DNA from 3 places in the Phreatobacter stygius genome. Region 2 is predicted to be linked to each of the others. Evidence: predicted binding sites of a transcription regulator. Region 2 holds the regulator's gene; each other region holds the start of a gene.

Region 1 (10,122 bases), 1.9 Mb from region 2:
TGTCCCAGTCCCATTGGCCGAGCCGTTTCTGGGCGCCGATGTCGTCGAGCGCCTGGTGGTTCACCTTGAAGCCGAGCTTGCGCACCATCTGCACGACGATCTGGGTATAGGTCCCCTGCCAGGAGACGAATTCGATGGTGTGGTCCTCGGGTTTCACGCCGGCTTCGGCGAGCAACGCCTTGGCCTTGGCAAGATCCGGCCGGCGGAACGGATCGGCGTCGTGCAGGGCCTGGTCGAAATAGAGATTGCCGGGCGCGACCAATTGGTTGGTGACCACGCCTTCGGCGCCGCCGATGAAATTCATCAGCGCCGCCTTGTCGACGGCATGGGCGAGCGCACGGCGCACGCGCGGATCGTCGAAGGGCGCGCGCGGCCGGCGGTTGTTGAAGCCGAGGAAGAACCAGGCGGTGTCCTTCAAGGTCTTGATCTCGGCGGCGCCCGCCTTCTTCAGCACTTCGGCGGCGTCGCGTTCGACGGAAGCGATATGCAGGTCGCCGGCACGCAACGCCAGGCTCTTGTCGGCGCCGTCACGCAGGTCGAATTCCACCGCACGCACCACCGGCAGGCCGGCGCGCCAATAGCCCGGGAAGGCCGGCGCAGTGAATTTCACTTTTGGCTGCCAGGCGCCGAAGGTGAACGGGCCGGTGCCGATGGGGGTCTTGATGGTGTCGTCCCAGCCCTCGGACTTGGGCGAGAGGATCCAGAGTTCGGACAGGAGATTGAGCAGCGGGGCATAAGGCTCGGTCATCCGCAGCGTGACGCCGTCCGGCCCGTCGGCCTCGACCTTGTCGACCAGCTTCATGGCCGAAACCAGCCAGCCGCCGCGCACCTTGGTCTTGACCCGTTCGATATTGGCGACGATGTCGGCTGATGTCAGCGGGTCGCCATTGTGGAATTTCACGCCGGCCCGCAGCTTGAAGCGATAGGTGAGCCCGTCGGCCGAGACCTCGAAGCTCTCGGCCAGGAACGGCTCGACCCCGCCATTGACGCCGATCGAGGTCAGGGCTTCGACGAAGCATTGCTGCACGGCAATGCTGCCGGTGTGGCGATGCGGGTCCGAGGTGTCGAGGCCAAGGGTGGCATATTTCAGCACGCCGGCTTGGCCCGGGCTTTGCGCGAAAAGGGCCGAAGGAGCGACCGAAAGGCCAAGCCCGAGGCTGGCAGAACCGGCGAGCAGACGGCGCCGGGTGAGGGACGGGAAGACAGGGGCGGTCATCACGAAATCCTTGTCGGGTCAGAGCTCTTGCAGCGGGCGCCCATCGACACCGCCAATGGGCCGGCCGAGGAAGCGCAGAATGGTCGGGGCGATATCGATGACCGAGGTGTCGGCCGTGACGGTCCGGCCGGCGGTGAAACCGCCGCCGTCGAGCATCAGCGTCGGCAATTGTTCGAAGGTGCCGAGCCCGCCGTGCTGGCCGCAGCCGAGCCGGTCGGCCTTGCCGTCGGCGGGCTTGGCGGCATAGCTCAGGCCGGGCACGCCTTCGGCGTTCGGCTCGTCGCTGGCGGCGAGCGCGATGGCGAAGGCGAGGCCGCCGCCGGCGGGCAGGCCAGCCTCGGCCAGGCTGTCGCGGGTGAACAGGCGGCCGACCCAGGGACGCTCGGCCAGGAAGCCTTCGATGGCGGCGATACGGTCCTCGGCCGATCCGTCGACATAGACCAGCGCGGCGGTGCCGTTCGGCGCCACCACCACGTCGGTCGAACCCGGCCCCGCCTTGAGCCCGGCCTCGATCAGTTCGGCGTCGATGTCGATCACCGCGCGAACGGTCTGATGGCCGTGGTCCGAGCCGACCAGCAGCAGGATGTCCTCGCCTTCGGCGCGCGCCCGCGCGACCGCCGCGATGATCATGGCGGCGTGGCTGTCGGCGGTCGCGAGGATGGCCCGGTGGGTGGCCGACCCGAGCGGCGCGGCGTGCTGGGTGGTGTCGGGTTCGCACAGCCAGATGAGGCCGAAGGCCGGACGGCCGCCGTGCACGACCTCGGCGATGAACCGTTCGGCGGCGGCGCGGTCGCCGGCCGCGTCGGGCGTCACCTCGAGCGCGCGATCGCCCTGGATCGGCCGGCGGCCCGGGCCGAAGGAGCCGGCCCGGTGGTAGACATGGCCGTGGCCGTCGGGGTCGTGCATATAGGCGGCGCCGGGCGAGACATTGTTGAAGATGACGGCGCCGCCGTGATCGGCGAGACGCTCGGCAAGCGTCGGCCGGGCCAGCACGGTGCCGGTCAGGCGGCGCTTGGTCTCGACAAACTCCGGCCGGCCGACATCGTGCAGCCCCAGGCGTCCGTCTTCGACGAGCGCAACGGTATTGCCGGCAAGCCCATGATGCGCCGGCCGGCAGCCGGTGGCGAAGGATGACGAGACGACGCGGGTGACGGATGGAAACACCGTGCGATGAGCGTCGAACCAGGTGGCGCGGGCGCGCAACGCCGCCAAGGCGGGGGTTGCGTCCGGCGTGATGAAATCGCGCCGGAGGCCGTCGAGCATGACGGCGATGACCCGGCGCGGTGCGGTGGCCGGCGCTTTGTCTTGCGGGCTCATGCGGTCTCCGTTCCGTTCAGGGCGAAGTCGAAAATGTCGTAATTGTAGAGCGGCGCGGCCCGCGCCCTGGCGCGGTAGTCGGGGTTGAGCGGCTGCGACAGCACGAAGGGTACCGGCCGTTCCGCCAGGCTGCCATGCGAGCGCAGGCGCGCGCCGGCGAGTTCATCCAGCCGGTGTTCGCCTTGCCGGGTGCCGAGCGCCACGCCTTTTTCAGCCACCACCGTGACATCGCCCTCGCGCTCGGGCGGCAGGTCGAAACGGGCGCAGGCCTCGTCCCGGGTCAGCGCCAGATGCACGCCGGGCAGGCCGGCCACGAAGTCGCGCAAGGGCGCCGGGTCGCTGCCGTCGAGAACATGGACGCGGACGAAGCCGCCGAGCGCGCCGTGATGGCGCACGAAGGGGTCGGTGATCGGGCAGATCACCTTGAAGCGGCCGGCGCCGAAGCGCTGATCGAGGAGGTCGCCGAGATAGAGGATGTTCGGGCTGCCGTCGTGAAGCGACAGGTCGGTCATGCCGTGGTCGGCGACGACGCCGACAATGGCGCCGGCGGCGAGGAAAGCCGCCATGCGCGCGTCGACGGCGCGGATGAAGTCGTCGGAAGCCGCGGCGCCCGGCGCATGGGCGTGCTGGACGAAATCCGACAGGGAGAGATAGACAAGCTCGCTGCCGCGCTGGCCGAGCAGGCGCAGGCCGGCGTCGAGCACGAACAACGACAGCTCAGGCGAATATTGATCGGGGACCTTGGCCGGCCCGAGCGCTTCCGCCGCGTCCAGGCCATGCTCGCCGACCGTGCAGGTATCGGCGCGCTCGGCCGAAAAGGCGAGGCCCGGCAGGCCGGGGCCGGCAAGGCCGGCGGCCAGCACCTTGCGCAGCTTGTCCTTGGCGGTGACCGCCGCCACCTTGACGCCGGCGGCGGCGAGGCGCGCCAGGATGGTCGGCGCGCGCAAGGGGCCGGCATCGGTCATCATGACCTCCTTGCCGGTGTCGCGGTCGAACCAATAATTGCCGGAGACGCCGTGGACGCGCGGCGGCGCGCCGCAGACGATCGAGACATTGTTCGGATTGGTGAAGCTCGGCATGGCCGACAGGGCGCTCGAGTAGAAGCCTTCCGCCATCATCGCCGACAGGGCCGGGGTCAGTCCGCGGATCGCGGCATCGGCGAGATAGGCGGGATCGCAGCCGTCGTAACAGATCACCACCACGGGCCGCCCCGGCGCGCGGTAGGAGCGGCCATTGACCTCGACCTGGACATTGCTTCGGGCTGCGTTCATGCGGTTGATGCTCTCGAGCCTGGCTGCCGGCGTCACACGGGTGACATGTGCGGCAACTAGTATCATCCGTTTTGTTCGAGTATTGACGCTCAAATACTATGATATGCGATCTTGTTATTGACGAAAAGCGAGTTTAAATCTGTCGTATGTGAGTTTTTGGCAAGATGAATGATGCAACATCTTCCGTCGTTCCGGGCTTTGCGCGCCTTGGAAGCCGTGGTGCGCAACGGCAATGTCATGCGCGCGGCGGAAGAGATCGGCGTCACGCCGGGCGCCATCAGCAAGCACCTGACCCAATTGGCTGACGAACTGGGCACGGCGCTGTTCGAGCCGGGCCATCGGTTGAAACCCACCGCCGGTGCCCAGGACCTGGCGCGCGCGGTGGGGCTCGCCATTGGCCAGTTGCGCCGGGCCTGCGAGGACGCGGCCGATGTGAAGTCGACGGCTGTCCTGACCGTTGTGGCGCACACCACCTTGACGATGCATTGGCTGGTGCCGCGGCTGGTGGCGGCGCAGGAAGCGGTCGGCGGCCGGCCGGTCCGGGTCCATCCGGTGCACAGCACCGACGACTGGCGGCAAACGCCTTTCGATGTCGCCATTCTCCGGCACGACCGCATCCCGCCGGGCTGGGAGAGGCGGGTGCTTGGCCGCGAACGGCTGACGCTGTTCGCAGCCCCCGAACGCGCCGCGCGCCTGGCCGCCGGTGGGCTCCAGGCCCTGGCCGGCGAAACCTTCCTGGTCTCCGATACCCGCCACGGCGAGCTGCAGGCCTGGCTTGCCGCGGCGGGCCTGGCCGGCAACCTCGAACCCAAGGTCTTCGCCCATTTCTACGTCGCGCTGGAAGCCGCGGTTGCGGGCCAAGGGGTGATCGTCGGCCCGACCTGGCTCGCCGATGCCGGCTTTCGCCAGGGCCGGCTGGCCCGGCCGTTTCCGGCGGTCGCGACCGACGGCACGCGCCTGGTCGGCGTCTATGACCCGGCGGTCTGCGACGGCAAGACCGCCGACCGCCTGCTGGCCTGGGTTGGCCAGGAATTGTGCGAGAGCGTCGCCGCCTGACCATGAAAGACGCCAGCGCATGAAAGAAGTCTGGCCATCCCCCGCGATGACCAGAGCAGAGGCGGTTCACGGTCGCGTCGATCCCGGCATCCGGGTTGAGATGCGGCGCGTGTCATTATACCGGCGCCGCCTAGACTGATGATGTCGCTGAATTGGTCGGGCCGGCGCCTCGGCAAGTCTCGCTGCCGGGCCGTAATATTTGGCTAAAATCCGGCTCATTTGACGCGGGCGATTACTATTCATGCGAGCCGATAATGCTTGTCAGGCTGGCGTTTTGCTTATCTAATTCGCCCGATGATGGCTAGCGGTGAGGGTGGATGATATGCCTCTGTCCCATTCCCTGTGCGACATCTGCGGCGAGCGGCCGGCAACCGTGCGGATCACCGTCGTCCAGGACGGCGAGAGGCGGCCACTGGATGTCTGCGACTATCACTATGCCCAGCTGACCCGGCACCAGCGTTACGTCTCGCCGCTCGAGGCGCTGTTCGGCAGCGGCGCGTTCGGGCTGTCGTCGCAGGCACCGCAAGAGCCGCAGCCGGCGGTGCCGCGGCGCGGTTTCGGTGGAGCCGAACGCGATGCGCTCAACCTGGAGCGCCGGTTCAGCGACAAGGCCAAGGAACTGCTGCAGCGGGCCGCCGAGCGGGCGGTGCAATCCGGCAAGCGCGAGGTCGATACCGAGCATCTCCTGCAAGCCCTGCTCGAAAGCAATGTGGTGCTGGCGATCCTCAAGCAGTTCAAGATCTCGCCGGCCGAGCTCAGCCAGCAGATCGATCGGCATTCGGCCGCCGTGGCGGCGACCGGGTCGTCGAAGCAGAGCGAGGTCGGCGTCTCGCCCCGGGTCAAGCGCGCGCTGGAACGCGCCTTCATCGCCTCGCGCGCCTTCGGCCATTCCTATATTGGCCCGGAACACCTGCTGCTCGGCCTCGCCGAGGTGCCGGACAGTTTCGCCGGCGACCTCCTGCAGAAATATGGCCTGTCGGTCCAGGCGCTCAGGCAGATGACCGACCGGGTGGTCGGCAAGGGCGCCGAGGAAGGCCGGGTCGAGGTTCCCACCAATACGCCGCAGCTCGACAAGGTCGGCCGCGACCTGACCCTGATGGCGCGGGAAGGGCGCCTCGATCCGGTCATCGGCCGCTCCAAGGAGGTCGAGACCACCATCGAGGTGCTGGCCCGGCGCAAGAAGAACAATCCGGTGCTGATCGGCGAGCCGGGCGTCGGCAAGACCGCCATTGTCGAGGGATTGGCGCAACGGATCGTCCATGGCGACGTGCCGGAAGTGCTGCGCGACAAGCGGCTGGTCGAGCTCAATGTCAATTCGCTGGTCGCCGGCGCCAAATATCGCGGTGAGTTCGAAGAACGCGTCAAGCAGGTGATGGAAGAGGTCGTGGCCAACCAGGACCAGCTCGTGCTGTTCATCGACGAGGTCCACACCATTGTCGGCGCCGGCCAGGGCGGCGGCGAGGGCGGTCTCGACATCGCCAATGTGTTCAAACCGGCCATGGCGCGCGGCGAGATGAACCTGATCGGCGCCACCACGCTCGGCGAGTACCAGAAACATATCGAGAAGGACGCGGCGCTGGAGCGGCGCTTCCAGCCGGTGCTGGTGTCGGAGCCGACGGTCGAGCAGACCGTCAATATTCTCAGAGGCCTCAGAGACAAGCTGGAGGTCCACCACAAGGTGACCATCCAGGACCAGGCCATCCTGGCGGCGGCGGAGCTGTCCAATCGCTATGTCACCGGCCGCTTCCTGCCGGACAAGGCGATCGACCTGATCGACCAGGCGGCGGCGCGGGTGCACCTGTCGACGACCTCGCGGCCGATCGAGATCCAGGAGCTGGAGGCCGAGATCGCCCAGATCCGGCGCGAGCAGGACTATGCCACGACCCGCAAGCGGTTCGACCGGGCCAAGGCCCTGGAACAGGAGGGCGCGGTCAAGGACAAGGCGCTGGCGGAAGCCAACAGCGCCTGGAAGAAGAAGCTCGGCTCGAGCACGGCCGAGGTGACGGTGGAAGACGTCGCCGAGATCGTCTCGAAACTATCGGGCATTCCGGTGACCGAGCTGACCGCCCAGGAAAAGGACAAGCTCCTGAAACTGGAAGCGCGCCTGCATGAGCGCGTCATCGGCCAGAACGTGGCGATCGGCGCGGTCAGCGACGCGATCCGGCTGGCTCGTGCCGGGCTCACCCGCGGCGGCCGGCCGATCGCCACCTTCCTGTTCCTCGGCCCGACCGGCGTCGGCAAGACCGAACTCGCCAAGGCGCTGGCCCAGGTGGTGTTCGGCGACGAGGGCGCCATCGTCCGCGTCGACATGAGCGAATATATGGAGCGCCACGCGGTGGCCCGGCTGATCGGCGCACCGCCGGGTTATGTCGGTTATGACGAAGGCGGCCAGTTGACCGAACGGATCCGCCGGCGGCCCTATAGCGTCATCCTGCTCGACGAGATCGAGAAGGCCCATCCGGAAGTCTATAACGTGCTGCTGCAGGTGTTCGACGACGGCCGGCTGACCGATGGCAAGGGCCGGGTGGTCGATTTCACCAATACGCTGATCATCGCGACCAGCAATCTGGGGTCGGAGATCATCACCGGCGCGACCCGCTCGACCATCGGCTTCACCCAGAACAACACGGTGCGCGAAGACATCATGCAGGTGCTGCGCCGGCATTTCCGGCCGGAATTCATCAACCGGATCGACGAGATCATCATTTTCGACGCGCTGAACCGGGAGCAGATCAAGACGATCGTCAAATTGCAGCTCGACCAGGTCCGCCAGGCCGCCCGTGGGCAGGATGTCGAGCTGGTCTTCGAGGACAGCCTGATCGAGCACCTGGCCGAGGTCGGTTATCAGCCGGAATTCGGCGCGCGCGAATTGAAGCGGCAGATCCGCCAGCTGATCGAAACCAAGCTCGCCAAGGCCATGCTGAAAGGCGAGATCAAGGAGGGCAACCGGGTCAGCTGCGCCTACAAGGACGGCCAGGTGAGCCTGCAGGTGATCGCGCCGGCCAGGAAAGCGCCGGCCAAACCGGCGCCGACGAAACGGGCGGCGGCCAAGGCCAATGGCGCGGCGCAGAAGAAGTCCGCCAAGCCGAAGCCGCCCACCCGCAAGGCGGCGAAGGCGAGCGGCGGCCGGGCGGCCAAGCCCGGCGGGTGAACCCGGCTCGGGCGATGCAATTCGGGGGCAAGACAGCGCAACCGGCGGTCGAGAAATGCTCTACGTCATCCCCGGCCGAGCGCAGCGAGGGGAAGGGGATCCAGGGGCTGCAGGGCAGTCTAGGTGGACATGTCGAAGCAAGCGGGACCGACGAATGGCTTGAGAAATCTACGCACGGAAGGCGCCGCCTGTTGGCTCCTGGATCCCCTTCCCCTCGCTTCGCTCGGCCGGGGATGACGTCGAGAATATGCCGGCAGTCGTCCTGCCTGACGTCACCAGTGAGCTCGCTCGGAACTCTCCTCTTCCGGGAGCGAATCGCCCCTTGAACGCGGGCCAAGCCCGTTGTGCGCGCCTCTCAACCACCCGTGCGGGCCAGCGCCTGGGCGACATCGGCGACGAGGTCGTCGGGATGTTCGACGCCGATCGACAGCCGGATCGTGGTGTCGAGAATGCCGATGCGCTGGCGCACCGCCAGCGGCACGCCCGAATGGGTCATGGCCGCGGGATGGCTCGCCAGCGATTCGGTGCCGCCGAGGCTGACCGCCAGCTTGAAGATTTCCAGCGCGTTGAGGAAAGCGAAGGCGGCGCGCTCGCCGCCCTTGATGTCGAACGAGAAGGTCGAGCCGGCGCCGAGGCATTGCGCGTCGTAGACCCGCCGTTCCGCGCTGTCCTGACCGAGGAAGGGCAGGTAGAGCACTTTTTCGACCTTCGGATGATCGCGCAGGAATTCGGCGACGATGCGGGCATTGTCGTTGGCTCGCTCCATGCGCAGGCTGAGCGTTTCCAGCGAGCGGCCGAGCATCCAGCAGGAATGCGGGTCGAGCTGCGTGCCGATGGCGCCGCGCAGCGCCTTGATCGGCTTGGTGACGGCGTGGCTGCCCAGCGCCGCGCCGGCGATCAGGTCGGAATGGCCGCCGACATATTTGGTCAGCGAATAGAGCGAGATGTCGGCGCCATGGTCGAGCGGCCGCTGGAACACCGGTCCGAGCAGCGTGTTGTCGCAGGCAATCACCGGACGATGGCCCTGCCGCGCGGCGATCGCGTCGGCGATGCGGCCCATCAGGGCAATGTCGATGACGCTGTTGATCGGGTTGGACGGCGTCTCGATCAGGATCACCGAGACGCGGCCCTTGCCCGCGGCCTCTTCCGCCGCCGCGCGCACCACCGCTTCGCTGACCCCGTCGGCGAAACCGACCGCGCCAATGCCGAGATTGGCGAAGGTGCGCGACAGCAAGGTTTCGGTGCCGCCATAGAGCGGCTGCGAATGCAGGATCACGTCGCCTGGCTTGGCGAAGGCGAGCAGGGTGGTGGCAATGGCCGACATGCCCGAGGAAAACAGGATGCAGGCGTCGGCGCCTTCATAGATCGCCAGGCGATCCTCGACGATCTCGCTGTTGGGATGGTTGAAGCGGGAATAGACCAGGCCAGCCCCGGTGCCTTGCGGCGGCTCGCGGCGGCCTGAGACGAAGTCGAAGAAATCGCGGCCTTCCTCGGCCGATTTGAACACGAAGGTGGAGGTGAGGAAGACCGGCGGCTTGACCGCGCCCTCCGACAGCTGCGGATCGAAACCATAGCTGAGCATCAGGGTTTCGGGGTGCAGGCGATGATTGCCGACATGGGTCTTGGAGGCTCTCGGAGCGGTCACGGCAGTCCTCGCTGAGTTGGTCGTTCCGGCGCAATCCTAGCAAATCATGGCGACCGATCCTTGCGACTTTCAAGCGGAAATGGCTTAGCTGTCGCAAGCTTTTGCCAAACAAGAGAGATCATGCAGCAGAAAATTGCCGACGAGGTCGACCGGCGCATTTTGCGCGAATTGCAGGCCAATGCCCGCATCACCAATAACGAGCTGGCCGAACGGGTCGGCCTGTCGCCGTCACCTTGCCTGCGGCGCGTCAGGCGGCTCGAAGAGACCGGCGTGATCCGTGGTTATACCGCGCGCGTCGACCCGGCCGCCCATGGCTGGTCCATGGCGGCGATCGCCACCATCCGGCTCAGCCGCCAGAACGAAGACGAGATCGTCATGTTCGAAGCGGCGGTGCGTGGCTGGGACGAAGTGCTGGAATGCCACCTCGTCACCGGCTCGCGCGACTATGTGCTGAAGGTCATGACCG
Region 2 (10,122 bases):
CGATTTCCCCGGCACGGTGATCCTGGTCTCGCATGACCGCGATTTCCTCGACCGGGTCTGCACCTCCGTCCTGGTCAGCGAAGGCGAAGGCCGCTGGCTCGAATATGCCGGCGGCTATTCCGACATGGTCGCCCAGCGCGGTGCGGGCGTGACTGCCCGGACAGCCGAGAAACAGGCCAAGCGCGCCGCCGAACCGCAGGCGCCGCGCAGCGACAACGGCCGCGATGCGGCCAGGCGCAAACTGTCGTTTCGCGAGAAACACGACCTGGAAAGCCTGCCCGGCCGGATGGAGGCGATCGGCCGCGACATCGCCAAGCTGCAGGCGATCCTCGCCGACCACGGCCTGTTCAGCCGCGACCGGAGCGCCTTCGACAAGGCCTCCGCCGCGCTCGCCAAGGCCCAGGGCGAGCTGCACCGCGCCGAGGAGCGCTGGCTGGAGCTGGAGCTCCTGAAGGAAAGCCTGGACGCCTGAGGACAGTCTCGAGCCGTTTCGCCGGCTTGTAGCCCGCTTACGATCTTGCGATGCTCGCTCCCGCAGCGGTTGAAACCGGGCCGTCAAATGCCCGGCAAAGGGACGTCGGGACAGGGGGAAGCATGGGGGTCGACAGCGTCCTGATCCAGATCAATCCGACGGGTCAGTTGATCCTCAACCTCATCCTGGCGCTGATCATGTTCGGCGTCGCGCTTGAACTGCGCCTGAGAGACTTCGTCGACGTCTTTTCGCGGCCGCTGGCACCGGTCACCGGACTTGTCGCCCAGATCCTGATTCTGCCGGCCGTGACCTTCGCGATCACCATGATCCTGCAACCCCAACCGAGCATCGCGCTCGGCATGATCATCGTCGCGGCCTGCCCGGGCGGCAATATCTCCAACCTGATGACCCATCTGGCGCGCGGCAACACGGCGCTGTCGATCTCGATGACGGGCATCTCCAACATGCTGGCGGTGGTGACGACGCCGCTCAACATCCTGTTCTGGGCCAGCCTCAATCCGGCGACATCGGCGCTCCTGCGCCAGGTCAGCATCGAACCGGCGTCGTTCCTCGGCACCACTGCCCTGCTGCTCGGCCTGCCGCTGATCGCCGGCATGGCCACCGTGCATTTTTGGCCAAAGCTCGCCGACCGGCTCCGCCGGCCGTTTCAGATCGCCTCCTTTGTCTTCCTTATCGGTTTCATCATCGCGGCGACCGCCAGCAATGGCCGTTATTTCCTCACCTTCGTCAGCGACATCATTCCCCTGGTGATTCTGCACAACGCCATCGCGGTCGGGATCGGCTGGCTGGCGGCGCGGTTCTGGCGGCTCAGCGACTACGACACTCGCGCGATGGCGATCGAGGTGAGCATGCACAATTCGGGTCTGGGGCTGGCCCTCATCCTCAACCAGTTCGACGCGCTGGGCGGGGCCGCCCTGATCGCCGCCGGCTGGGGCGTCTGGCACATCGTCTCGGGCTGGGCGCTGGCGGTCTACTGGACGCGGCGTGACAGGAAGGCAGCGGCCGAATGAACGCGGGCATCCTGGTGACCGGGGCCGCCGGTTTCATCGGCCAGGCCCTGGTCCGGCAACTGGCTGCCGGCGACGAACCGGTCTTCGGCCTGGATATTCGTGCCGCGACGCAGCCGGTTCCCGGTGTCCGTTATGAAAAGGCCGACATTCGCGACCGGGCGCTGGTTGGCCTCGTGGCGCGCCTCAAGCCGCGTGTGGTCGTGCATCTCGCCTCGGTCGTCGCCGCCGGCGGCGATGCCGAACAGGACTATGCCATCGATGTCATCGGCACCGGCCATGTCGTCGAAGCCTGCCTTGCCGCCGGCGTGACGCGCCTGGTGGTCACATCCAGCGGCGCTGCCTATGGCTACCATGCCGACAATGCCCAGCCGCTGACCGAGACCGATCCGCTACGCGGCAACGAGGACTTCCCCTATTCGCGCCACAAAAGGCTGGTGGAAAACCTGCTCGCCGAAGCGCGCGCGGCCCATCCGGCACTGGAGCAGGTGGTGTTCCGCCCCTGCACCGTGCTGGGGCCAGGCGTCAGCAACCAGATCACCGCCATTTTCGAGCGGCCGGTGGTCATCGGCCTTGCCGGCAGCGCGGCGCCGTTCAGCCTGGTCAGCGAAACCGACGTGGTGGCGGCGCTGGCCCGCGCCGCCGCACCGGCAAGCCTGCCCGGCATCTACAATCTCGCCGGCGACGGCACGCTGTCGCTCGCCGAGATTGCCGGGCGCATCGGCAAGCCCTATCTGCCGCTGCCGCCAGCCCTGCTGCGTGGCGTCCTGTGGTTCGCCAACCGGCTGAAACTGACCCCACTCGGCCCGGCCCAGGTGAATTTCCTGCAATACCGGCCGGTGCTGGCCAATGACCGCCTGAAGACCGGCTTCGGTTATGTGCCGGCCCTGTCGGCGGCGGAGGCCTTTGACCGCTATTGGCGTGCGAGGCCGGCATCATGACCTTCCTCGTCATCGGCGCGGGACCGGCCGGGCTTGCCACCGCCCGGGTGTTCAAGGCGGCCGGCCTGCCCTTCGAGGTGGTCGAGCGGCATGCCGATATCGGCGGCCAGTGGCTCTATGGCGCGCCATCGAGCGGGGTCTATGCCTCGACCCACCTGATCTCGTCGAAAACCACCACGGCCTTTGCCGACTATCCGATGCCGGAAGACTGGCCGGCCTATCCACATCACGCTCAGGTTCTCGATTATCTCAAGAATTTCACCCGCCATTTCGGCCTCTACCCGTCGATCCGTTTCAACCGGGCGGTGACCCGGCTGACCCGGCAGGAGGATGGCTGGCGGGCGAGCTTCGACGACGGCACGAGCCTCGACTACCAGGGCGTGGTCATTGCCAATGGTCATCTCACCGATCCCGAACTGCCGCAGATCCCCGGCAGCTTTTCCGGCGAGCTGATGCATTCCAAGACCTACAAGAACGCCGCGATCTTCAGCGGCAAGCGCGTGCTGATCGTCGGCATGGGCAATACCGGCTGCGACATCGCGGTCGATGCCGTTCATCGCGCCTCGAAAGTCTTGTGGTCGGTGCGCAGCGGCAATCATTTCGCCCCGAAATTCCTCCGCGGCAAGCCGGCGGACGAGGCCAATCACAAGGCGAAACTTGTGCTGCCGCGCCGGCTTCGCTCGATCCTGCACGAGGCGGTGCTGCGGTTTGTTGTCGGCTCACCGGAAGATTTCGGGCTGCCGCGCCCGGCGCACCGGCTTTACGATCGCACCCCGGTGGTCAATTCGCTGGTGCTGCAGCACCTCGGCCAGGGCGACATCGCCGTCCGGCCGCCGATCGAGGAGCTCGACGGCAACCGTGTCATCTTCACCGACGGCCAGACCGACGAGGTCGATCTCGTGCTGCTGGCCACCGGCTATCGGATCACCTTCCCGTTCCTGGACGAGGCCGGGCTGATACGCGAACTGAACTGGAAGGCGCCGGCGCCGCACCTGCACCTGAACATCTTCCCGCCCACCGATAACAACCTGTTCGTCGTCGGCATGATCGAAGGCGCGGGCATCGGCTGGCCCGGGCGCGACCTGCAGGCGAAGATCGTCGCGGCCTATCTGGCGGCCCGCAAGGACGCACCCGACAAGGCCCAGTCCTTCCGCCGGGAGATCAAGCGCCATTGCGCCGCGCCCCGCCCTCGGGATGCCGGCCCCCATGGCATCTTCATCGATTTTGTCGATTACAAGCGCGTGCTCGGCAAGGGGATCGAGCGGTTGAGCTGACCTCTTTCGGCCGCCCGACGGCGGCCGGCCTCAGGCCGCGCCGGCGAAACGCTCGTTGAACGCATAACCGGAGCCGCGCACGGTGCGAATCGGGTCGGCCTCGCGGCCACGCTTCACCGCCTTGCGCAGGCGTCCGATATGGACGTCGACAGTGCGCTCGTCGATATAAACGTCGCGGCCCCAGACGCCGTCGAGCAATTGCTCACGGGTATAGACGCGCCCCGGCGACTGCATGAGGAATTCCAGCAGGCGGAACTCGGTCGGGCCCAGCGTGATCTCGCGGCCCGAGCGGTGTACCCGGCGCGTCTCGCGGTCGAGTTCGATATCACCTGACTTCAGCAGGCTCGACAGATGCTCGGGCTTGGCCCGGCGGAGCAGCGCCCGGATCCGCGCCAGAAGCTCGGGCACCGAGAACGGCTTCACCACATAGTCGTCGGCGCCGGTGGCAAGCCCGCGCACGCGCTCGCCTTCCTCGCCGCGTGCGGTGAGCATGATCACCGGCAGGCGCTCGGTCTCGGCGCGCAGCCGGATGCGCCGGCAGAGCTCGATGCCCGACAGCCCCGGCAGCATCCAGTCGAGCAGCATCAGATCGGGGACCGCCTCGCGCAGACGCACCTCGGCCTCGTCGCCGCGCATCACCGTTTCGACGCGGTAGCCTTCGGCTTCGAGATTGTAGCGGAGGAGAACGGTGATCGGCTCTTCGTCCTCGACCACCATGATGCGTGCGATCATGAGAAAATCCTTCGCAGGTTAAGTTCCGGCCGCGACGATCGTCGTGGTGTCGAGCTTCGGCCGCTCTTCGGCGAGCGTCGTGCCATTGACCACGTAGTAGATCGTCTCGGCGATATTGGTGGCGTGGTCACCGATGCGCTCAAGGTTCTTGGCGCAGAACAGGAGATGCGTGCAGGCGCCAATATTGCGCGGGTCCTCGAGCATGTAGGTCAAGAGCTCGCGGAACAACGAATTGTAGAGGGCATCGATATCGCCGTCGGATTTCCACACTTCCAGGGCGGCCGCGACGTCGCGCTGCGAAAACGCGTCGAGCACTTCCTTGATCCGCTCGAGCGCGAGCCGGGCCATGGCGTCGAAACCACCGGTCACCTTGGGCAACGGCAACGAGCCGTTGATGGCGATGACCCGCTTGGCGATGTTCTTGGCGAGATCGGCAATGCGCTCCAGGTCGGCGGCGATGCGCAGGGCGCCGACAATCTCGCGCAGGTCGATCGCCATCGGCTGGCGCCTGGCGATCACCAGGATGCCGACCTCCTCGATCTCGCGCTGCATGGCGTCGATGGTCGGATCGGCGGCGCGCACCGTCGAGGCAAGCGCGACATCGCCGCGGATCAGCGCATCGATGGCGCCAACGATCTGTTTCTCGGTGAGTCCGCCCATTTCGGCGACGCGCTGCGCCAAGCCCTTCAGCTCGTTCTCGAATGCGCTGACGATGTGCTCGGTCATGCAGGTCTCCTGGGTGGGGCTGGCAAAGGGGGCTTTTCCCTACCCTGATATGACGACGGTTCTATGCTTGGGACGTGACACATCAATGACGATGAATCACACAATGCTTCAATTGCTTAGATGAGATGCGACAAGACCGCCGGCAAGCACCCGATGGCCGACTCGGCTATTCCGCCGCGGGCGGCACGCGGCGGGCCGGCATTTCGGCGACCGGCGCCTCGCCTTGTTCGGCCGCCGCCGCGGCGGCGGTCTCCAGGCGAACCGTGAAGGTCGCGCCGTCGCGTCCCTCGCTTTCGATCGCCAGGCGGCCACGATGGCGCTTGACGATATGTTTGACCAGCGCCAGGCCAAGGCCGGTGCCGCCCTTCTCGCGGCTCGACGCCACATCGACGCGATAGAAGCGTTCGGTCAGGCGCGGCAGATGTTCGGCCGGGATGCCCGGCCCGTGGTCGCGCACCGCGACCACCGCCTCGTCGCGCCGCTTGCCGCGCGGCTCGCGCTTCAGCGTGATCTCCACCGTCTTGCCCTCGGCGCCATATTTGATGGCGTTCTGGACCAGGTTCTCAAACAGCCGGAACAGCTCGTCCTGGTCGCCCGAGACCACCAGCGAAGGTTCGGCCGCCTCCACGCCGACGCTGACGCCGAGCGTTTGGGCATAAGGGCCGAGGCTGTCGCGCACCTGGCCGAGCAGCGGCACCAGGTCGATCAGCGCCACCGGCCGGACATGTTCGTTCAATTCGACCCGCGACAGCGACAGGAGGTCGTCGATCAGCCGTGCCATGCGATTGGCCTGGGCCAGCATGATCGCCAGGAACCGCTCGCGCGCCGCCGGATCGTTTTTCGCCGGCCCCTGGATGGTCTCGACGAAACCCACGACGGAGGCGAGCGGCGTCCTGAGCTCATGGCTCGCATTGGCGACGAAATCGGCGCGCAGACGCTCCAGCCGGCGCTCTTCGGTCAGGTCGCGCAGCGAGACCAGCACGAAATCGGGGCTGGCTTCCTCACGTGCCCTCACCGTCAGCGCGACCGGGGCGGCCTCGACCCGGAACCACCGGTTGACCGGCACCCGCTCGGTATAGTCGATCTCCTGGCTGGCATTGGTGGCGAGCGCCCGGCGCACCGCCTCGACCACCTCGGGCGTGCGCAGCGCCAGCGTCAGCGGTTCGCCGCGTTTCAGGCCGGGGACCAGATCGGTCGCCCGGGCATTGTGGCTGCGAACGATGAGCTTCGGATCGATCAGCATGGCCGGCGCCGGCAGGGCCGCGATCAGCCCTTCGATGGTCAGGTCGGTCAGCCGGGCGGCGCGGCGCGCCAGTTGTTCCGGATCCGGCGGAAGCGGCGCCACGCTGCGCCGGCGCACGATCAGCGCCGCGGCGGTCATCACCGCGACCGCTCCGATGGCATAAGGCCATTCGACCTTGCGCCAGGCGATCAGGACCGTGGCGACGAGGAAGGCCACGACCAGCAGCAGGGTGCGCCCTTGCCAGCCCTGTAGTCGCGGCGGTTCCAATTCGTCGTCCATGACTGTGTCCTAGAGCATTTTTGCGCGCGACGGAGCCCGGTTCGCACCAAGATTACGACGAAACGGGGCAATGAACGCCTCTTCGTTTCGACGAAACGACAGGACGTTCAGCGGCGAGCAAAGGTGACTGGCACGCCGATGCGACGGTTCGATGACATGGACGGTCGGCTTCAGTCGCGCCGGAACACGACGCTCGCCGCCCAGCCGGTGAACAGCGCCATGGCAGCGGCCGCCATGCCATAGATCAGCCCGTTGTCGCGGGCGGCATTGGCGACAAAGGCCTCGAAACCGGTCTTGGTCACTTCGAAATTGGTATTCTCGCGCGCCAGGATCACGCCGCCCGACATCAGGTAGATATCGACCTCGAAGGCGCCGACCGGCGTGTTGGAAACCACCGGAATGGTGGCGCGGAACAGGGTCGGCGTCAGGAAGGTGACGCCGGTCGGGTTCTCGCGAAACAGGCCGCGCGCCTGGTTGATCCTGAGGAAGGCTTCGCGAAAGGTCACGGTGCCTTCCGGATTGGTGCCCGGACGCGATGTCTGCAGCGCGATGCCCTGCAGGCCGATCTGCTGGCGCCGGCGCACGTCGAGATCGGCGAGCGCCTCGGCCGGCTTGTTCGACAACAATGTGTAGGAGGTCGGCACCTCGACGAATTCACGCGCGTCGGTGTTCATCCAGATCCCGAACACCCGGTCCTTCCGGCGCGTGATGATCTTGGCCCTCGGCCCGCGCACCACCACCGCCATGTCATAACCGCCCGATCGAGCGACGGTCTGGCTGTCACGCTCGATCGAGCCGAACAGCACGATTTCCGAGCCGACGAAATTGGACGTGATCTGCAACCGATGGGTCGAGAGCGAGGTGATCAGTGCCTCGGCCCGTGCGGCCGGGACGGCGGCGATCAAGGCGACGAGCGTCAGCACCAGCCGGATCATCTGACCACCCATTCCATGATCGTATTGGAAAAGGGGTCATCCGGCTTGAGCACCAGATCGACGAAGAAGCGGATGCCGACGGCGAGCACCACAAGGCCCAGCATCAGGCGCAGTTCCTCGCCTTTCATGGTCAGCGAGGTGCGCGCGCCGAACTGCGCGCCGATGACCCCGCCGATCATCAGGAGCAGCGCCAGCACGACATCGACCGAGGCATTGGTGATGGCGTGGAAGATCACCGTCAGCAGCATGGTGATGAGCGTCTGCAGGCTGGAGGTGCCGATGACCACCGAGGTCGAGACGCGCAGCAGATAGATCAGCGCCGGCACCAGCAGGAAGCCGCCGCCAATGCCCATCATCGAACCGAGAAAGCCGATGCCGAGCCCGATCGCCACCACCGGAATCACCGAGATGGTGATGCGCGAGCGCGGGAAATTGATCGCGAAAGGCAAGCTGGAGGCGACACGCCGGTCGCGGGCCGGCACCGGTTTCGGCGGCTCGCCGGAGCGCGAACGGGCGATCGCCCGGCTGCTCTCGACCACCATCAGAAGGCCGATGCCGCTGAGCAGCGTCACATAGGAGAGCGCGATGAACAGGTCGAGCTGGCCGGCCCGGCGCAGGAACGAGAAGGCCGCCACGCCGCCGGCCGAACCGATGACGCTGCCGCCCAGCAGCACGGTCGCCAGCTTCGGGTCGACCGCGTTCTTGCGCCAGTAACTGAGCGTGCCCGACAGCGACGAGGCGGCGATCTGGCCGGAGACGCTGGCCACCGCGATGGCCGGAGGAATGCCGATGAAGATCAGCAGCGGCGTCAGCAAAAAGCCGCCGCCAACTCCGAACATGCCGGAAATGAACCCGACCGCCAGCCCCATGCCCAGGATCAGGAGCATGTTCACAGGCAATTCGGCGATGGGCAGGTAAAGCTGCACGGCTCACCCCGGCGATGATCGGGTTGATCTCCGAAGGACCGGAAAATCCCTGCCGCGTCAAGGCTTTTGGCCGCAGGGCTCCAACCCGGCAGCCGGTGTCAATAAGACCGTGGCATTCCCAGCACATGTTCGCCGACATAGGCGAGGATCAGGTTGGTCGAGATCGGCGCGACCTGGTAGAGCCGCGTCTCGCGGAACTTGCGCTCGACGTCGTAATCGGCGGCGAAGCCGAAACCGCCATGGGTTTGCAGGCAGGCATTGGCGGCTTCGAACGAGGCGTCGGCGGCCAACAGCTTGGCCATGTTGGCCTCGGCTCCGAAGGCTTCGCCTGCGTCGCACAGCGCCGCCGCCTGGAACCGCATCAGGTCGGCCGCGCGAATGTTCACGTAAGCCCGCGCGATCGGAAACTGCACGCCCTGGTTCTTGGCGATCGGGCGATCGAAGACGATGCGCTCGGTGCCGTATTTCTTGGCCCGCTCGATGAACCAGTAGCCGTCGCCGATACATTCGCCGGCGATCAGGGTGCGTTCGGCATTGAGCCCGGAAAGGATGGTCTTGAAACCCTTGCCTTCCTCGCCGATCAGGTTCTCGGCGGGAATTTCCAGGTCGTCGAAGAACACCTCGTTGGTTTCGTGATTGACCATGTTGCGGATCGGCCGGACCGTCATGCCCTTGCCGATCGCATCGCGCAGATCGACCAGGAACACCGACAGGCCGTCGGACTTCTTGGCGACCTGGTCGACCGGGGTGGTGCGGGCGAGCAGCACCATCAGTTCGGAATGCTGCACCCGGCTGGTCCAGACCTTCTGGCCATTGACCACATAGCGGTCATTGCCCTTCTTCACCGCCGTGGTCTTCAGCTTGGTGGTGTCGGTGCCGGTGGTCGGCTCGGTCACCGCCATGGACTGCAGGCGCAGCTCGCCCGAGGCGATCCGCGGCAGATATTTGGCCTTCTGCTCGGCCGAGCCGCCGCGCAGGATGGTGCCCATATTGTACATCTGGCCGTGCACGGCGCCGGCATTGCCCCCCGAGCGGTTGATCTCCTCCATGATGATGGAGGCCTCCGTCAGGCCGAGCCCGGAGCCGCCATATTCGGCCGGGATGAGGGCCGCGAGCCAGCCGCCCTTGGTCAAGGCCTCGGCAAAGGCTTCGGGATAACCGCGTTCGTCATCGACCTTGCGCCAATAGGCATCGTCATATTCGGCGCAGAGCGCGCGCATGGCTTCGCGCAGGTCGGCATGGTCGTCGGCGGTCGGCAAGGTCAGGGGCATGGCGTTTGGGTCTCCGCGGCGGACCATAATGACTTCCCGTGCGGTGAGATATCCGGCCGATGGCAGAGGGTGGATGCGTCAGGGTGCAGCCCTTGGCCCCCGGCCGGACGCCCGAACGGCGCGATGTTTGCTAGGCTTCGCTTTGACGCCCCCTGCGGAAGGCATTACCGGTAGTATCATGGCCATTCTCGCGCAGCTGCACCATGTCACGCGTTACCTTTACGATCGGCCCGTCGGGCTCGGTCCCCAGGTCATCCGCTTGCGCCCGGCGCCGCACAGCCGCACGACGATCGCG
Region 3 (10,122 bases), 450 kb from region 2:
CATGGACCGCGCGGTCATGGGCGGTGCCAATGGCTCGGCGTTCCTGCCGCTCTATCTGCAATCCCAGGCGGGCATGGTCACGGGCCTCAACGGGCTCTCCGGCGAAGCCGCGACCGGCACCCAGACCGCCGCCTTCGGCGCCGCCAGCCTGTTCCTCAACATGATGCTCGATCCGATGGCCGGCGCCCGCGGCGCCACGGCCGGCGGCACCGCGCCCTCGCTGATCCAGATGGCCGATCTTTCGCACGGCCGGCCCCGGCCGGTGGCGGCGGACCAGGGCTGGAGCGTCTGGACCAAAGCTTTCGCCCAATCCAACAAGATCGGCGGCGATGGCGCGACTGGATCGGCCGCGACATCAGGCGGTCTGTTCGGTCTTGCGGCCGGTGCCGACAAGCGCCTGACCCCGGATACCATGGTCGGCTTCGCACTCGCCGGCGGCGGCACCAATTTCGGGCTGGGCACCGCGCGCGGCTCCGGCACCGGTGATCTGTTCCAGGCCGGCCTCTATGGTTCGACGCGGATCGGCGACGGTTACGTCTCGGCGGCCCTGGCCTATGGCTGGAACAGCTTCGACGTGACCCGCAGCGTCGCCATGGCGACCGCAGAGACCTATGCCTCGCGTGTCACCGCCCAGACCTATGGCGGCCGGGTCGAGGCCGGCTGGCGCTTCAAGGCGGCGGCCTTCGGCTGGACGCCCTATGCCGCGCTGGAGGCCATCGGCTATTCGGCGCCGCGCTACGGCGAGACCACCCAGGCCGGCGGCGGCGCCTTCGCGCTGAACTATGCTGCGAAGACCGCCACCACCGTGCGCACCGAGCTCGGCATGCGCCTCGACGGCCACACGCGGCTCGAGGCGGGCGACCTCCACACCTATGGCCGGCTCGCCTGGGCCTATCAGGCGACGGCCGACAGGTCGGTCGGAGCCCAGTTCCAGACGCTGGCCAATTCGGCCTTCACGGTGTTCGGCGCCAGGCCCTCGACGCACACCGCGCTCGCGACCATCGGCGCCGAGCTGAGGCTCTCCGGCGGCGTTCGCCTGACGACCAGCATCGATGGCGAACTCGGCACGCGCCACCAGGCGATCCGCGCCAATGCGGGACTGCGCTACTCCTGGTGAGATCGGCACCGTCGCCAGGCGGCGGCAGGAGCGCTCTTGCCTCCTGACCGCTCCCGCTGACCGAACGAAGAAAGCCCGCCGGCCGCCCGGCGGGCTTTTGCATGGGCTTCACCGCGGCCGACCAAGACGGCGGCAAGCTGCATGGCGCCGACTTCGACGCAGCGGCCGTTGCGGGGCTGACTTCCTTATTGCAAATGCGTCGCATTGGTGAAAGTAATTGCAAATAGGTCGCAATTGCAAAACAAGGACCCTCCAATGCGTCAGTTCAAGTGGACCTGGGGACACAAGGACCGCGACCAGGACGATTTCGACTTCGGCGATTTTGCCGACCACTTCTTTTTCGCGCACCAATCGCCGCACTGTCCGCCGTGGCAACCGGGGCCGCAGCCGGGAAAAATGGAATACCGAAGCTTCGACGGTTCGCAGAACAATCGATCCGACGCCGATCTCAACGCCGCCGGCACCGAATTCGCGCGGCTTGGCCCGGCGCATTTCGCCGACGGCATTTCGGCGCCGCTCGGCGGCAACAATGCCCGCACCATCAGCAATCTCGTGGTCGGCGCCGGCGACCCTGACGTGGCGAACCCGGAAGGGGTTTCCGCCTTCATGTATGCCTGGGGCCAGTTCATCGATCACGACTTGACGCTGACCCGGACCGACGGCGTCAACGACATCAGCGTCGTGGTTCCCGCCGGCGATCCGGTGTTTGCCCCCGGCACGATCATTCCGATCACCCGCGCGGTCATCGATCCGGCCACCGGCGCGGGCACATCCCGTCCGGCCATGGCGATCAATTCCAACAGCGCCTGGCTCGATGCCTCGATGGTCTATGGGTCGAACGCCGCGACCGCCGCCAGCCTGCGCACCGCCGACGGCCATATGGCGACGTCGCCGGGCAACAATCTGCCCATCGTCAACGGCATGGTGGTCGCCGGCGATGGCCGCGCCGCGGAAAATCCGGCGCTCACCGCGCTGCAGACGCTGTTCGTGCGCGAACACAATTATCAGGTCGACAGGCTGCACCGCGAGCATCCGGCCTGGAGCGGCGACAAGCTCTACGACCATGCCCGCGCGATCGTGTCGGCGGAAATCGCCAACATCACCTATTCGGAATTCCTGCCGAACCTGCTCGGCAAGAACGCGCTCACGCCCTATGCGGGTTATGACGCAACTGTCGATCCGCATCTGTCGCTGGAATTTGTCGCCGCGGCGTTCCGTTTCGGCCATTCGATCGTGTCGGGCGAGACCGAAGGCCTTGCGGAAAACGGCCAGGTCATCGCCGGCTCCGAGGAAGACCTGAAAGACGTGTTCTTCCAGCCGGCGGCAAATTTCATCGACAATGGCGGCGCCGACGGACAATTGCGCCATCTGGCCGCCGATCCGTCACAGGCGCTCGATGCGCGTATCGTCGACGACCTGCGCAATTTTCTCGCCGATCCGCCGGTGTCCCTGGATCTCGCGGCGATCAATATCCAGCGTGCGCGCGACCTTGGCCTCGGCACGCTGAACCAGACCCGTGAAGCGCTCGGCCTCGCCCGCTATACCGATTTCGCCCAGATCACCAGCGACCCGGAGACGCTGGCCGGACTGAAAGCGGCTTATGGCCATGTCAACAATGTCGGCCTGTGGACCGGCGGCCTTTCGGAAAATCACGTGGCCGGCGCGCTGGTCGGCGAAACCTTCCGGACCATCATGACGCTGCAGTTCGAGGCGCTGCGCGACGGCGACCGGCTGTGGTTCGAGAATCAGGGGTTCGATTCCAGGACCTTGTCGGCGATCAAGGACACGACGCTGGCCGATATCATTCTGCGCAATACCGACACCAAACATATCCAGGACGATGTCTTCGTCACCTATGTGCGGCACACCGGCCTTGCCGGCGGCGTGGCGTCCGAAGATCCCGAAGCCCGCCAGATCGTCATCGGCTCCAATGGCAACGACACGTTGATCGGCGGCCCGCAGGGCGACTACCTGTTCGCCGGAACCGGCAGGCAGACGATGACCGGCCATGACGGCGCGGATCGCTTCGTGTTCGACCTCGGCGCCACCAAGGCCCGGATCACCGATTTCGATCCCGGCATCGACATGCTGGTGTTTGAAAATGCCGGCCGCCTGGACTTTCGCCACGTGAAGATCTGGGGCGACCATGGCAACACGATGGTGCAGGTCGGCGACGACCGGATCGAACTCACCGGCGTGCGGCCTTATGAGCTCACCCGGCACGATTTCCTGTTCGACACCTGACGCGGGTGCGCCGCACGGCTTCGGTCGATCGGGCTGACCGTCGGAGGATTTGTCTTCCGGGCATTCCTGTGGACCTCGCATCGATGCCACCGGCCTGTCATCCGCCCGTTGCGAAGACCCCATAGCTGAACGGCTTCAGCTTGGAGGCGGTCTTGGCGCGACGGAACGTATTGCTCATCGTTGTCGATCAATGGCGGGCGGATTTCATCCCCGAACTGATGCGCCGCAAGGGCAAGGATCCGTTCCTGCGCACGCCCAACCTCGATCGCCTGTGCCGGGAAGGCGTGACCTTCGAGAATCACGTGACGACCGCGGTTCCCTGCGGCCCGGCACGCGCCAGCCTCCTGACCGGCCTCTACCTGATGAACCACCGGGCGGTGCAGAACACCGTGCCGCTGGATGCCCGGCACTTCAACCTCGGCAAGGCGCTGCGTGAGCTCGGTTATGATCCGGCCCTGATCGGCTACACCACCACCGCGCCGGACCCGCGCACGACCTCGCCGAACGATCCGCGCTTCCTGGTGCTCGGCGACCTGATGGACGGCTTTCGCTCGGTTGGCGCGTTCGAGCCGAACATGGACGGCTATTTCGGCTGGATCGAGCAGCAGGGTTTCAAGCTGCCGCCGCGGCGCGAAGAGATCTGGCTGCCGGAAGGCGAAGATGCCGTGCCGGGGGCGACCGAGCGCCCGTCGCGGCTGCCCAAGGAATATTCCGACTCGTCGTTTTTCACCGAGCGCGCGCTGACCTATCTGAAGGGGCGGAACGGCAAGCCGTTCTTCCTGCATCTCGGCTATTACCGGCCGCATCCGCCGTTCGTCGCGCCCGCGCCCTATCACGCCATGTACCGGCCGGAAGACATGCCGGCGCCGGTGCGCGCCAAACATTGGGATGACGAAGCAGCCCAGCATCCGCTGCTGAAATTCTACATCGACACCATCGCCAAGGGCTCGTTCTTCGAGGGCGCCGAGGGCCATGGCCATACGCTGAGCGAGGCCGAGCTGCGCCAGATGCGGGCGACCTATTGCGGCCTGATCACCGAGATCGACGATTGTCTCGGCCGGGTCTTCGCCTTTCTCGACGAGACCGGCCAATGGGACGACACGCTGGTCATCTTCACCAGCGACCATGGCGAGCAGCTCGGCGACCACCACCTGCTCGGCAAGATCGGCTTCTACGACGAGAGCTTCCGCATTCCCCTCGTCGTCAAGGCGCCTGATATCGCCGGCACGCGCGGGCAGGCCGAAAGCGCCTTCACCGAAAGCGTCGACGTGATGCCGACGATCATCGACTGGCTCGGCGGTGAGCCGCCGCGCGCCTGCGATGGCCGCTCGGTGCTGCCGCTGGTGCGCGGCGAACGTCCGGCGAACTGGCGCACCGAACTGCACTACGAATATGACTTTCGCGATGTGCACTATTCGGCGGCGCAGACGAGCGCCGAGCTGCACATGGACGAAGCCAGCCTCTGCGTCGTGCAGGATGCCGACTACAAATACGTGCACTTCGCCGCGCTGCCGCCGCTGTTCTTCGATCTCAAGGCCGATCCGGACGAGTTCAACAATCTCGCCGAGGACCCGGCCTATTCCGACCTCGTCCGCCGCTTCGCGCAGAAGATGTTGTCGTGGCGAATGATCCACGCCGACAAGACGCTCACCCATTACCGCTCGACACCTCACGGCCTGGAGCGGCGCGATCCGCAATCGGGCGCCGCGGTGCGCCTGCGGACGGTCACCTGACGCCATTGCATAAGCGGCGGCATCGCCCGCCGGCAGCCTTCCAGCCCTCTTGGAGATCACCATGACGCGCATCACCCGCCGCACAGCCCTTGGTTACGCCGCCGGCAGCGCCGGCACTCTGCTGCTTCCGCGCTTTGCGATCGGCCAGGCCGACAACAGGCCGTCGATCACCATCGCGGTTCAGAAGGTCTCGAATTCCAACACGCTCGACGTGCTGCGCGAGCAATCCAATGTCGGCGAGCGGATCTTCTTCTCGTCCTTGTGGGAAGGCCTGATCGGCCGCAACTGGACCGGCAAGCTCGAGGCCGTTCCGTCGCTGGCGACCGACTGGAAGCGGATCGACGACAAGACCATCGAGCTGAATCTCCGCCGCGGCGTCAAATTCCACAATGGCGACGAGATGACCGCCGAGGATGTCGCCTTCTCCTTCGGCAAGGAGCGCATGTTCGGCGAGAGCCAGCCTTCGGCGGGAACCACCATCTCGATTACCGAGCAGGCGCCGAACAGCCGGTCGGGCAAGGATTTGCCGCCGGAGATCCCGGCGGTCGCGCGGCGCGGCTGGCCGGCTCTCCTCGGCGTGCAGATCGTCGACAAATATACCGTCCGCTTCGTCAACGGCACGCCGGATGTGACGCTGGAGGGGCGCATCTCGCGTTATGGCAGCCAGATCATGAGCCGGCGCGATTGGGCCGAGTCGCAGTCCTATCTCGACTGGGCGCGCAAGCCGGTCACCACCGGGCCCTATCGGGTGGTGGAGTTCAAGGCCGACAATGTGCTGCTGCTCGAGGCGCATGACGACTATTGGGGCGGCCGGCCGCCGCTGAAGCGCATTCGCTTCCTGGAAATCCCGGAGGTCGCATCGCGCATCAACGGCCTGTTGTCCGGCGAGTTTCAGTTCGCCTGCGACATTCCGCCCGATCAGATCGAGCACATCGAAAAGAACCGCGCCTTCGAGGTTCAGGGCGGCACCATCCTCAATCACCGCCTCACCGTTTTCGACAAGAACCATCCGCAGCTGGCCAATCCGCTGATCCGCCGCGCGATGACCCATGCGATCGATCGCGAGGCGATCGTCGCCGCCCTGTGGTCGGGCCGCACCGTCGTGCCGCGCGGCCTGCAGTGGGACTATTACGCCGACATGCTGGTCGCCGACTGGAAGGTGCCGGACTTCGATGTCAAGCTGGCCCGCGATCTGGTCAAGCAAGCCGGCTACAAGGGCGATCCGATCCCCTATCGGCTGCTCAACAACTATTATACCAATCAATCGGCGACGGCCCAGGTGCTGGTCGAGATGTGGCGCGAAGCCGGCCTCAACATCGAGATCCAGATGAAGGAAAACTGGGCGCAGATTCTCGAAAAGACCCCGACGCGCGCGGTCCGCGACTGGTCGAATTCGGCGCCGTTCAACGATCCCGTCTCATCGCTTGTGGCGCAGCATGGCCCCAACGGCCAGCAGCAGCAGGTTGGCGAGTGGACCAATGCCGAGATGAACGGGCTGTCGGTCAGGCTCGAGTCGAGCATGGACCGGGCCGAGCGCAAGCAGATGTTCCGGCGGATGCTGGAAATCTGCGAGCGTGAAGATCCCGCCTATACCGTGCTGCATCAGAACGCGACGTTCACCGGCAAGCCGAAGTCGCTCCAGTGGAAGGCCTCGCCGGCCTTCGCGATGGACTTCACCAACGGCAATTGGGGCGGGCGGAGCTGAACCCGCAGGCGACCGTGACATGCCTTAGAGCCCGGTCCGGGAAATTCGCATGGCGCCAGAACTGTTTGGACACGGGCCCCCTGGCGGGGCCCGTGAGCCGCCTCTTTTTCTGATGTCTTGAGGAAATAATATATAAAATCAATCGATTAGACCGTGCCTTGGCCGCACGGAGATGCAATCGGGTCACTCCATTGGAACCAAACGCGGCGTTCGACGTTGTTTGCGCTGAGCGTGCGATCTCGAAGAGGCAGGTCGCTCCGGAGGCACTCCATGGATACCACCACACTCCTCATCATCATTCTTGCCATTGTTCTGCTGGGCGGCGGCTGGTTCGGCCGTGGGCGCTGGTACTGATCCGCGGTCCGACGATCGGCCGGTCGGTGATTGCAGGCGTTCGTCGGACAACATCGGCAGGCCATGAGAGGCGACCGGTCGGGGGCGGTCGCTGTCCGGAAAACATGGAATATTCGCGTCACTGGCATAAGGCTTCCCGCAGCCTGCCGCGCTGCTGAGCAGCCGCGGCCGCCAGACAACCGGACAAAGCCAAGGCATGCCCGAAATCGTCATCAAGTCCGAAGGTCAAAAAGTCGCTGAAGCAGGCGTCGAGAGCTTTCGCAAAGACCTTGGTCCGTTCGTCGTCGCGGCCGAAACGACACGCATGGCGATGCTTTTTACGGATGCGGGCGTGACCGGCAATCCGATCATTTTTGCCAATGATGCCTTTCTCGATCTGACCGGCTACGCCCGCCAGGAAGTGCTCGGCCAGAGCTTCAACTTCCTGATGGCGCGTGGCACCGATCCCGATTCACTGGGGCGCATCGAAGCCGCCTTCGCGGGCAACCGGGTCGGCGGTTCGGAAATTTCCTATCGCCGCAAGGATGGCAGCCTGTTCTGGTCGGCGATCCTGATCAGCCCGGTTCGGGACGAAAGCGGTGACGTCGTTCAGCATTTCGCCTCCTTCGTCGACCTGACCGATCACAAGCGGGAGCAGGCCCAGTCCAAGATGCTCATCGACGAATTGAACCATCGCGTGAAGAATACCCTTGCGACGGTTCAGTCGATCGTCTCGCAGGCCTTGCGGAATACCTCGGATCCGGCCGTGATCCGGGAAGCCATCGAGTCGCGCCTCTTCGCGCTCTCCCGGTCGCACGATCTGTTGACCCGCGAGAACTGGGAAGGTGCGGGACTGCTCGACCTGGTCAAGGCGGCCCTTGAGCCGTTCGGGGTGGCCAATGGCCGGTCGGAGCGCTTTGTCATCACCGGCAGGAATATCCGCGTCACGCCGAAGGTTGCGCTTGCTCTCGGGATCGCGTTCCACGAGCTCGCCACCAATGCGGTGAAATACGGCGCGTTCTCCAACAAGGCCGGGTCGGTCCTGATCTCATGGAAGACCAAGCCGTCGCCGGAGGGCGACCGGCTTGTCCTGCGCTGGCAGGAGAAGGATGGCCCGCCTGTGGCGCTGCCGTCCCGGAAAGGGTTCGGTTCGCGGGTGATCGAGCGCGGTCTGGTTCACGAACTGGAGGGCACGGTTGATCTCGCCTACCGGACGGACGGCGCCGTCTGCACGATCGACTTTCCCGCACCGATCGGCGCGCGTCATGGATAAGGTGCTCGCCGGTCGGCGTGTCCTCGTCGTCGAGGACGAGATGCTGGTCCTCATCATGATCGAAGACATGCTGGCCGACCTTGGATGTGAGTCGGTGCTGGCTGCCGCTTCGGTTCACCAGGCCCTTGCCTTGATCGATGCGCACACGTTCGACGTCGCCATGCTGGATATGAACCTGAGCGGCGACAAGACCTATGCCGTGGCCGACGCGCTGGCCGCGCATGGCGTGCCGTTCGTTTTCTCGACCGGCTACAGCCAGCACGGCATGAGAGACGGCTACCGCGACCGGCCGCTTCTGACCAAGCCATTCATGGAGAAGGAACTGGGCGACATCCTGGCCCGTCTGCTCGCTCCGGGATCGACCGGTCACGTCCGGTCCGCCTCGTGACGGAGCTGCGGATCGAGGCCATCGATCCAGGCTCGGCGATCGATCCGGGCGAAGGCGACGTCGCCCGGAATTGTCTTGATCATGCCGGTCTCCCCCGGCCGATCGCCGATGCTCCCGGCTAGGCCGCCGCCTGCTCGGAGAGCCGGTCGAGCTCGCGGCTGACCAGACCATAATATGGGCCCTGATTGCGCATCAGGGTTTCCGGCGCGCCGTCCTCGATCAGCTTGCCGCCTTGCAGCACCAGGATCCTGTCGAAATTGCGCAAGGTCGACAGGCGATGCGCGATGGTGATCACGGTGCGGCCCGCCATCAGGCTTTCCAGGGCCTCGCGGATCGCTTCTTCCGCCTCGCTGTCGAGCGCCGAGGTGGCCTCGTCGAGAATGAGCAGAGGCGCGTTTTTCAGGAAGGCCCGGGCAATGGCGATCCGCTGGCGCTGGCCACCCGACAGCTTGACGCCGCGGTCTCCCACCATCGTGTCGAGGCCCTGCGGCAGGTTCTCGATGAAGGGCCGGCAGCGCGCCGCGACCGCCGCCTGCCAGACCTCCTCGTCGGTTGCGTCCGGCCGGCCGTAGCGGATGTTTTCCAACAGGGTGCGATTGAGCAGCGTCGTGTCCTGCGGCACGATGGCGATGGCATTGCGCAGGCTTGTCTCGGTTGCCCGCGCGATATCGTGCCCGTCGATCAGCACGCGCCCGTCCTGGACGCGATAAAAGTGCTGCAGCAGGGCAACGAGCGTCGACTTGCCGCCGCCGGAACGGCCGACAAGGCCGACACGCTGGCCGGGCGCGATATCGACGCTGAAACCGTCGAAGACCTGTTTGCCGCTCGGATAGCGGAACGAGACGTTTTCGAAGGTGACGCGCGCGCCATTGGGCACCAGCGTCGAGGCCTCGGGATGATCGCCCAATTCGTGAGGTGACAGCAGGGTCGCGAGCGCTTCCGACAGGCGCGCCATATGCTGGGTGACGTCGACCAGGGCGACCGCGAGATCGCGGGTGGCGCTGAGCACCGACAGGCCAAGCGTGCAGACCAGCACGACGTCGCCGGCGGTTGCCTGCTTTGACTGCCAGAGCAGGATCGCCCAGGCGAGCAGGCCGAGCATCATGGCGACGACGACCAGCGCATGGGTCAGCCTGAGCTTCTCCAGATAGAGCAGGCTGCGCCGGCGCGCGCTCATTTCCCGGGCCACCGTCGTATCGAAACGGGAATGTTCCCGGGCGATGCCGCCGAACGCCCGGACCAGCGCCATATTGCCGATCACGTCGACCATTTCGCCGTCGACCGCGGCCGCCTTCCTGGCAAAGTCATGATGCAGCGGGCGCCCGGCCG

The links. Region 2 encodes PhoB, which activates phosphate uptake and scavenging genes when phosphate is short. Its sites were predicted from a motif close to TGTCATNNANCTGTCAT; they were not measured.
Region 1: phnA (phosphonoacetate hydrolase) is a predicted target of PhoB. The motif match lies at 3,835-3,851, and genes of this name have one in related genera.
Region 3: pehA (phosphoric/sulfuric ester hydrolase PehA) is a predicted target of PhoB. The motif match lies at 3,457-3,473, and genes of this name have one in related genera.

What each region holds. Positions count from the first base shown of each region.
Region 1 covers NZ_CP039690.1:6,618,551-6,628,672, reverse strand. The annotation lists gene E8M01_RS31385 (ABC transporter substrate-binding protein) at 1-1,216, opposite strand, end outside; gene E8M01_RS31380 (alkaline phosphatase family protein) at 1,235-2,533, opposite strand; gene phnA (phosphonoacetate hydrolase) at 2,530-3,804, opposite strand; gene E8M01_RS31370 (LysR substrate-binding domain-containing protein) at 3,973-4,860, shown strand; gene E8M01_RS31365 (ATP-dependent Clp protease ATP-binding subunit) at 5,189-8,011, shown strand; gene E8M01_RS31360 (cystathionine gamma-synthase family protein) at 8,367-9,656, opposite strand; gene E8M01_RS31355 (Lrp/AsnC family transcriptional regulator) at 9,777-10,122, shown strand, end outside.
Region 2 covers NZ_CP039690.1:1,184,289-1,194,410, forward strand. The annotation lists gene E8M01_RS05510 (ABC-F family ATP-binding cassette domain-containing protein) at 1-472, shown strand, start outside; gene E8M01_RS05515 (bile acid:sodium symporter family protein) at 595-1,503, shown strand; gene E8M01_RS05520 (NAD-dependent epimerase/dehydratase family protein) at 1,500-2,441, shown strand; gene E8M01_RS05525 (flavin-containing monooxygenase) at 2,438-3,715, shown strand; gene phoB (phosphate regulon transcriptional regulator PhoB) at 3,746-4,447, opposite strand; gene phoU (phosphate signaling complex protein PhoU) at 4,466-5,173, opposite strand; gene E8M01_RS05540 (ATP-binding protein) at 5,340-6,695, opposite strand; gene E8M01_RS05545 (TIGR02186 family protein) at 6,866-7,642, opposite strand; gene E8M01_RS05550 (sulfite exporter TauE/SafE family protein) at 7,627-8,556, opposite strand; gene E8M01_RS05555 (acyl-CoA dehydrogenase family protein) at 8,655-9,827, opposite strand; gene E8M01_RS05560 (transglutaminase family protein) at 10,006-10,122, shown strand, end outside.
Region 3 covers NZ_CP039690.1:729,744-739,865, reverse strand. The annotation lists gene E8M01_RS03485 (autotransporter outer membrane beta-barrel domain-containing protein) at 1-1,117, shown strand, start outside; gene E8M01_RS03480 (peroxidase family protein) at 1,373-3,361, shown strand; gene pehA (phosphoric/sulfuric ester hydrolase PehA) at 3,514-5,094, shown strand; gene E8M01_RS03470 (ABC transporter substrate-binding protein) at 5,156-6,799, shown strand; gene E8M01_RS03465 (HWE histidine kinase domain-containing protein) at 7,350-8,405, shown strand; gene E8M01_RS03460 (response regulator) at 8,398-8,793, shown strand; gene E8M01_RS03455 (ABC transporter ATP-binding protein) at 8,912-10,122, opposite strand, start outside.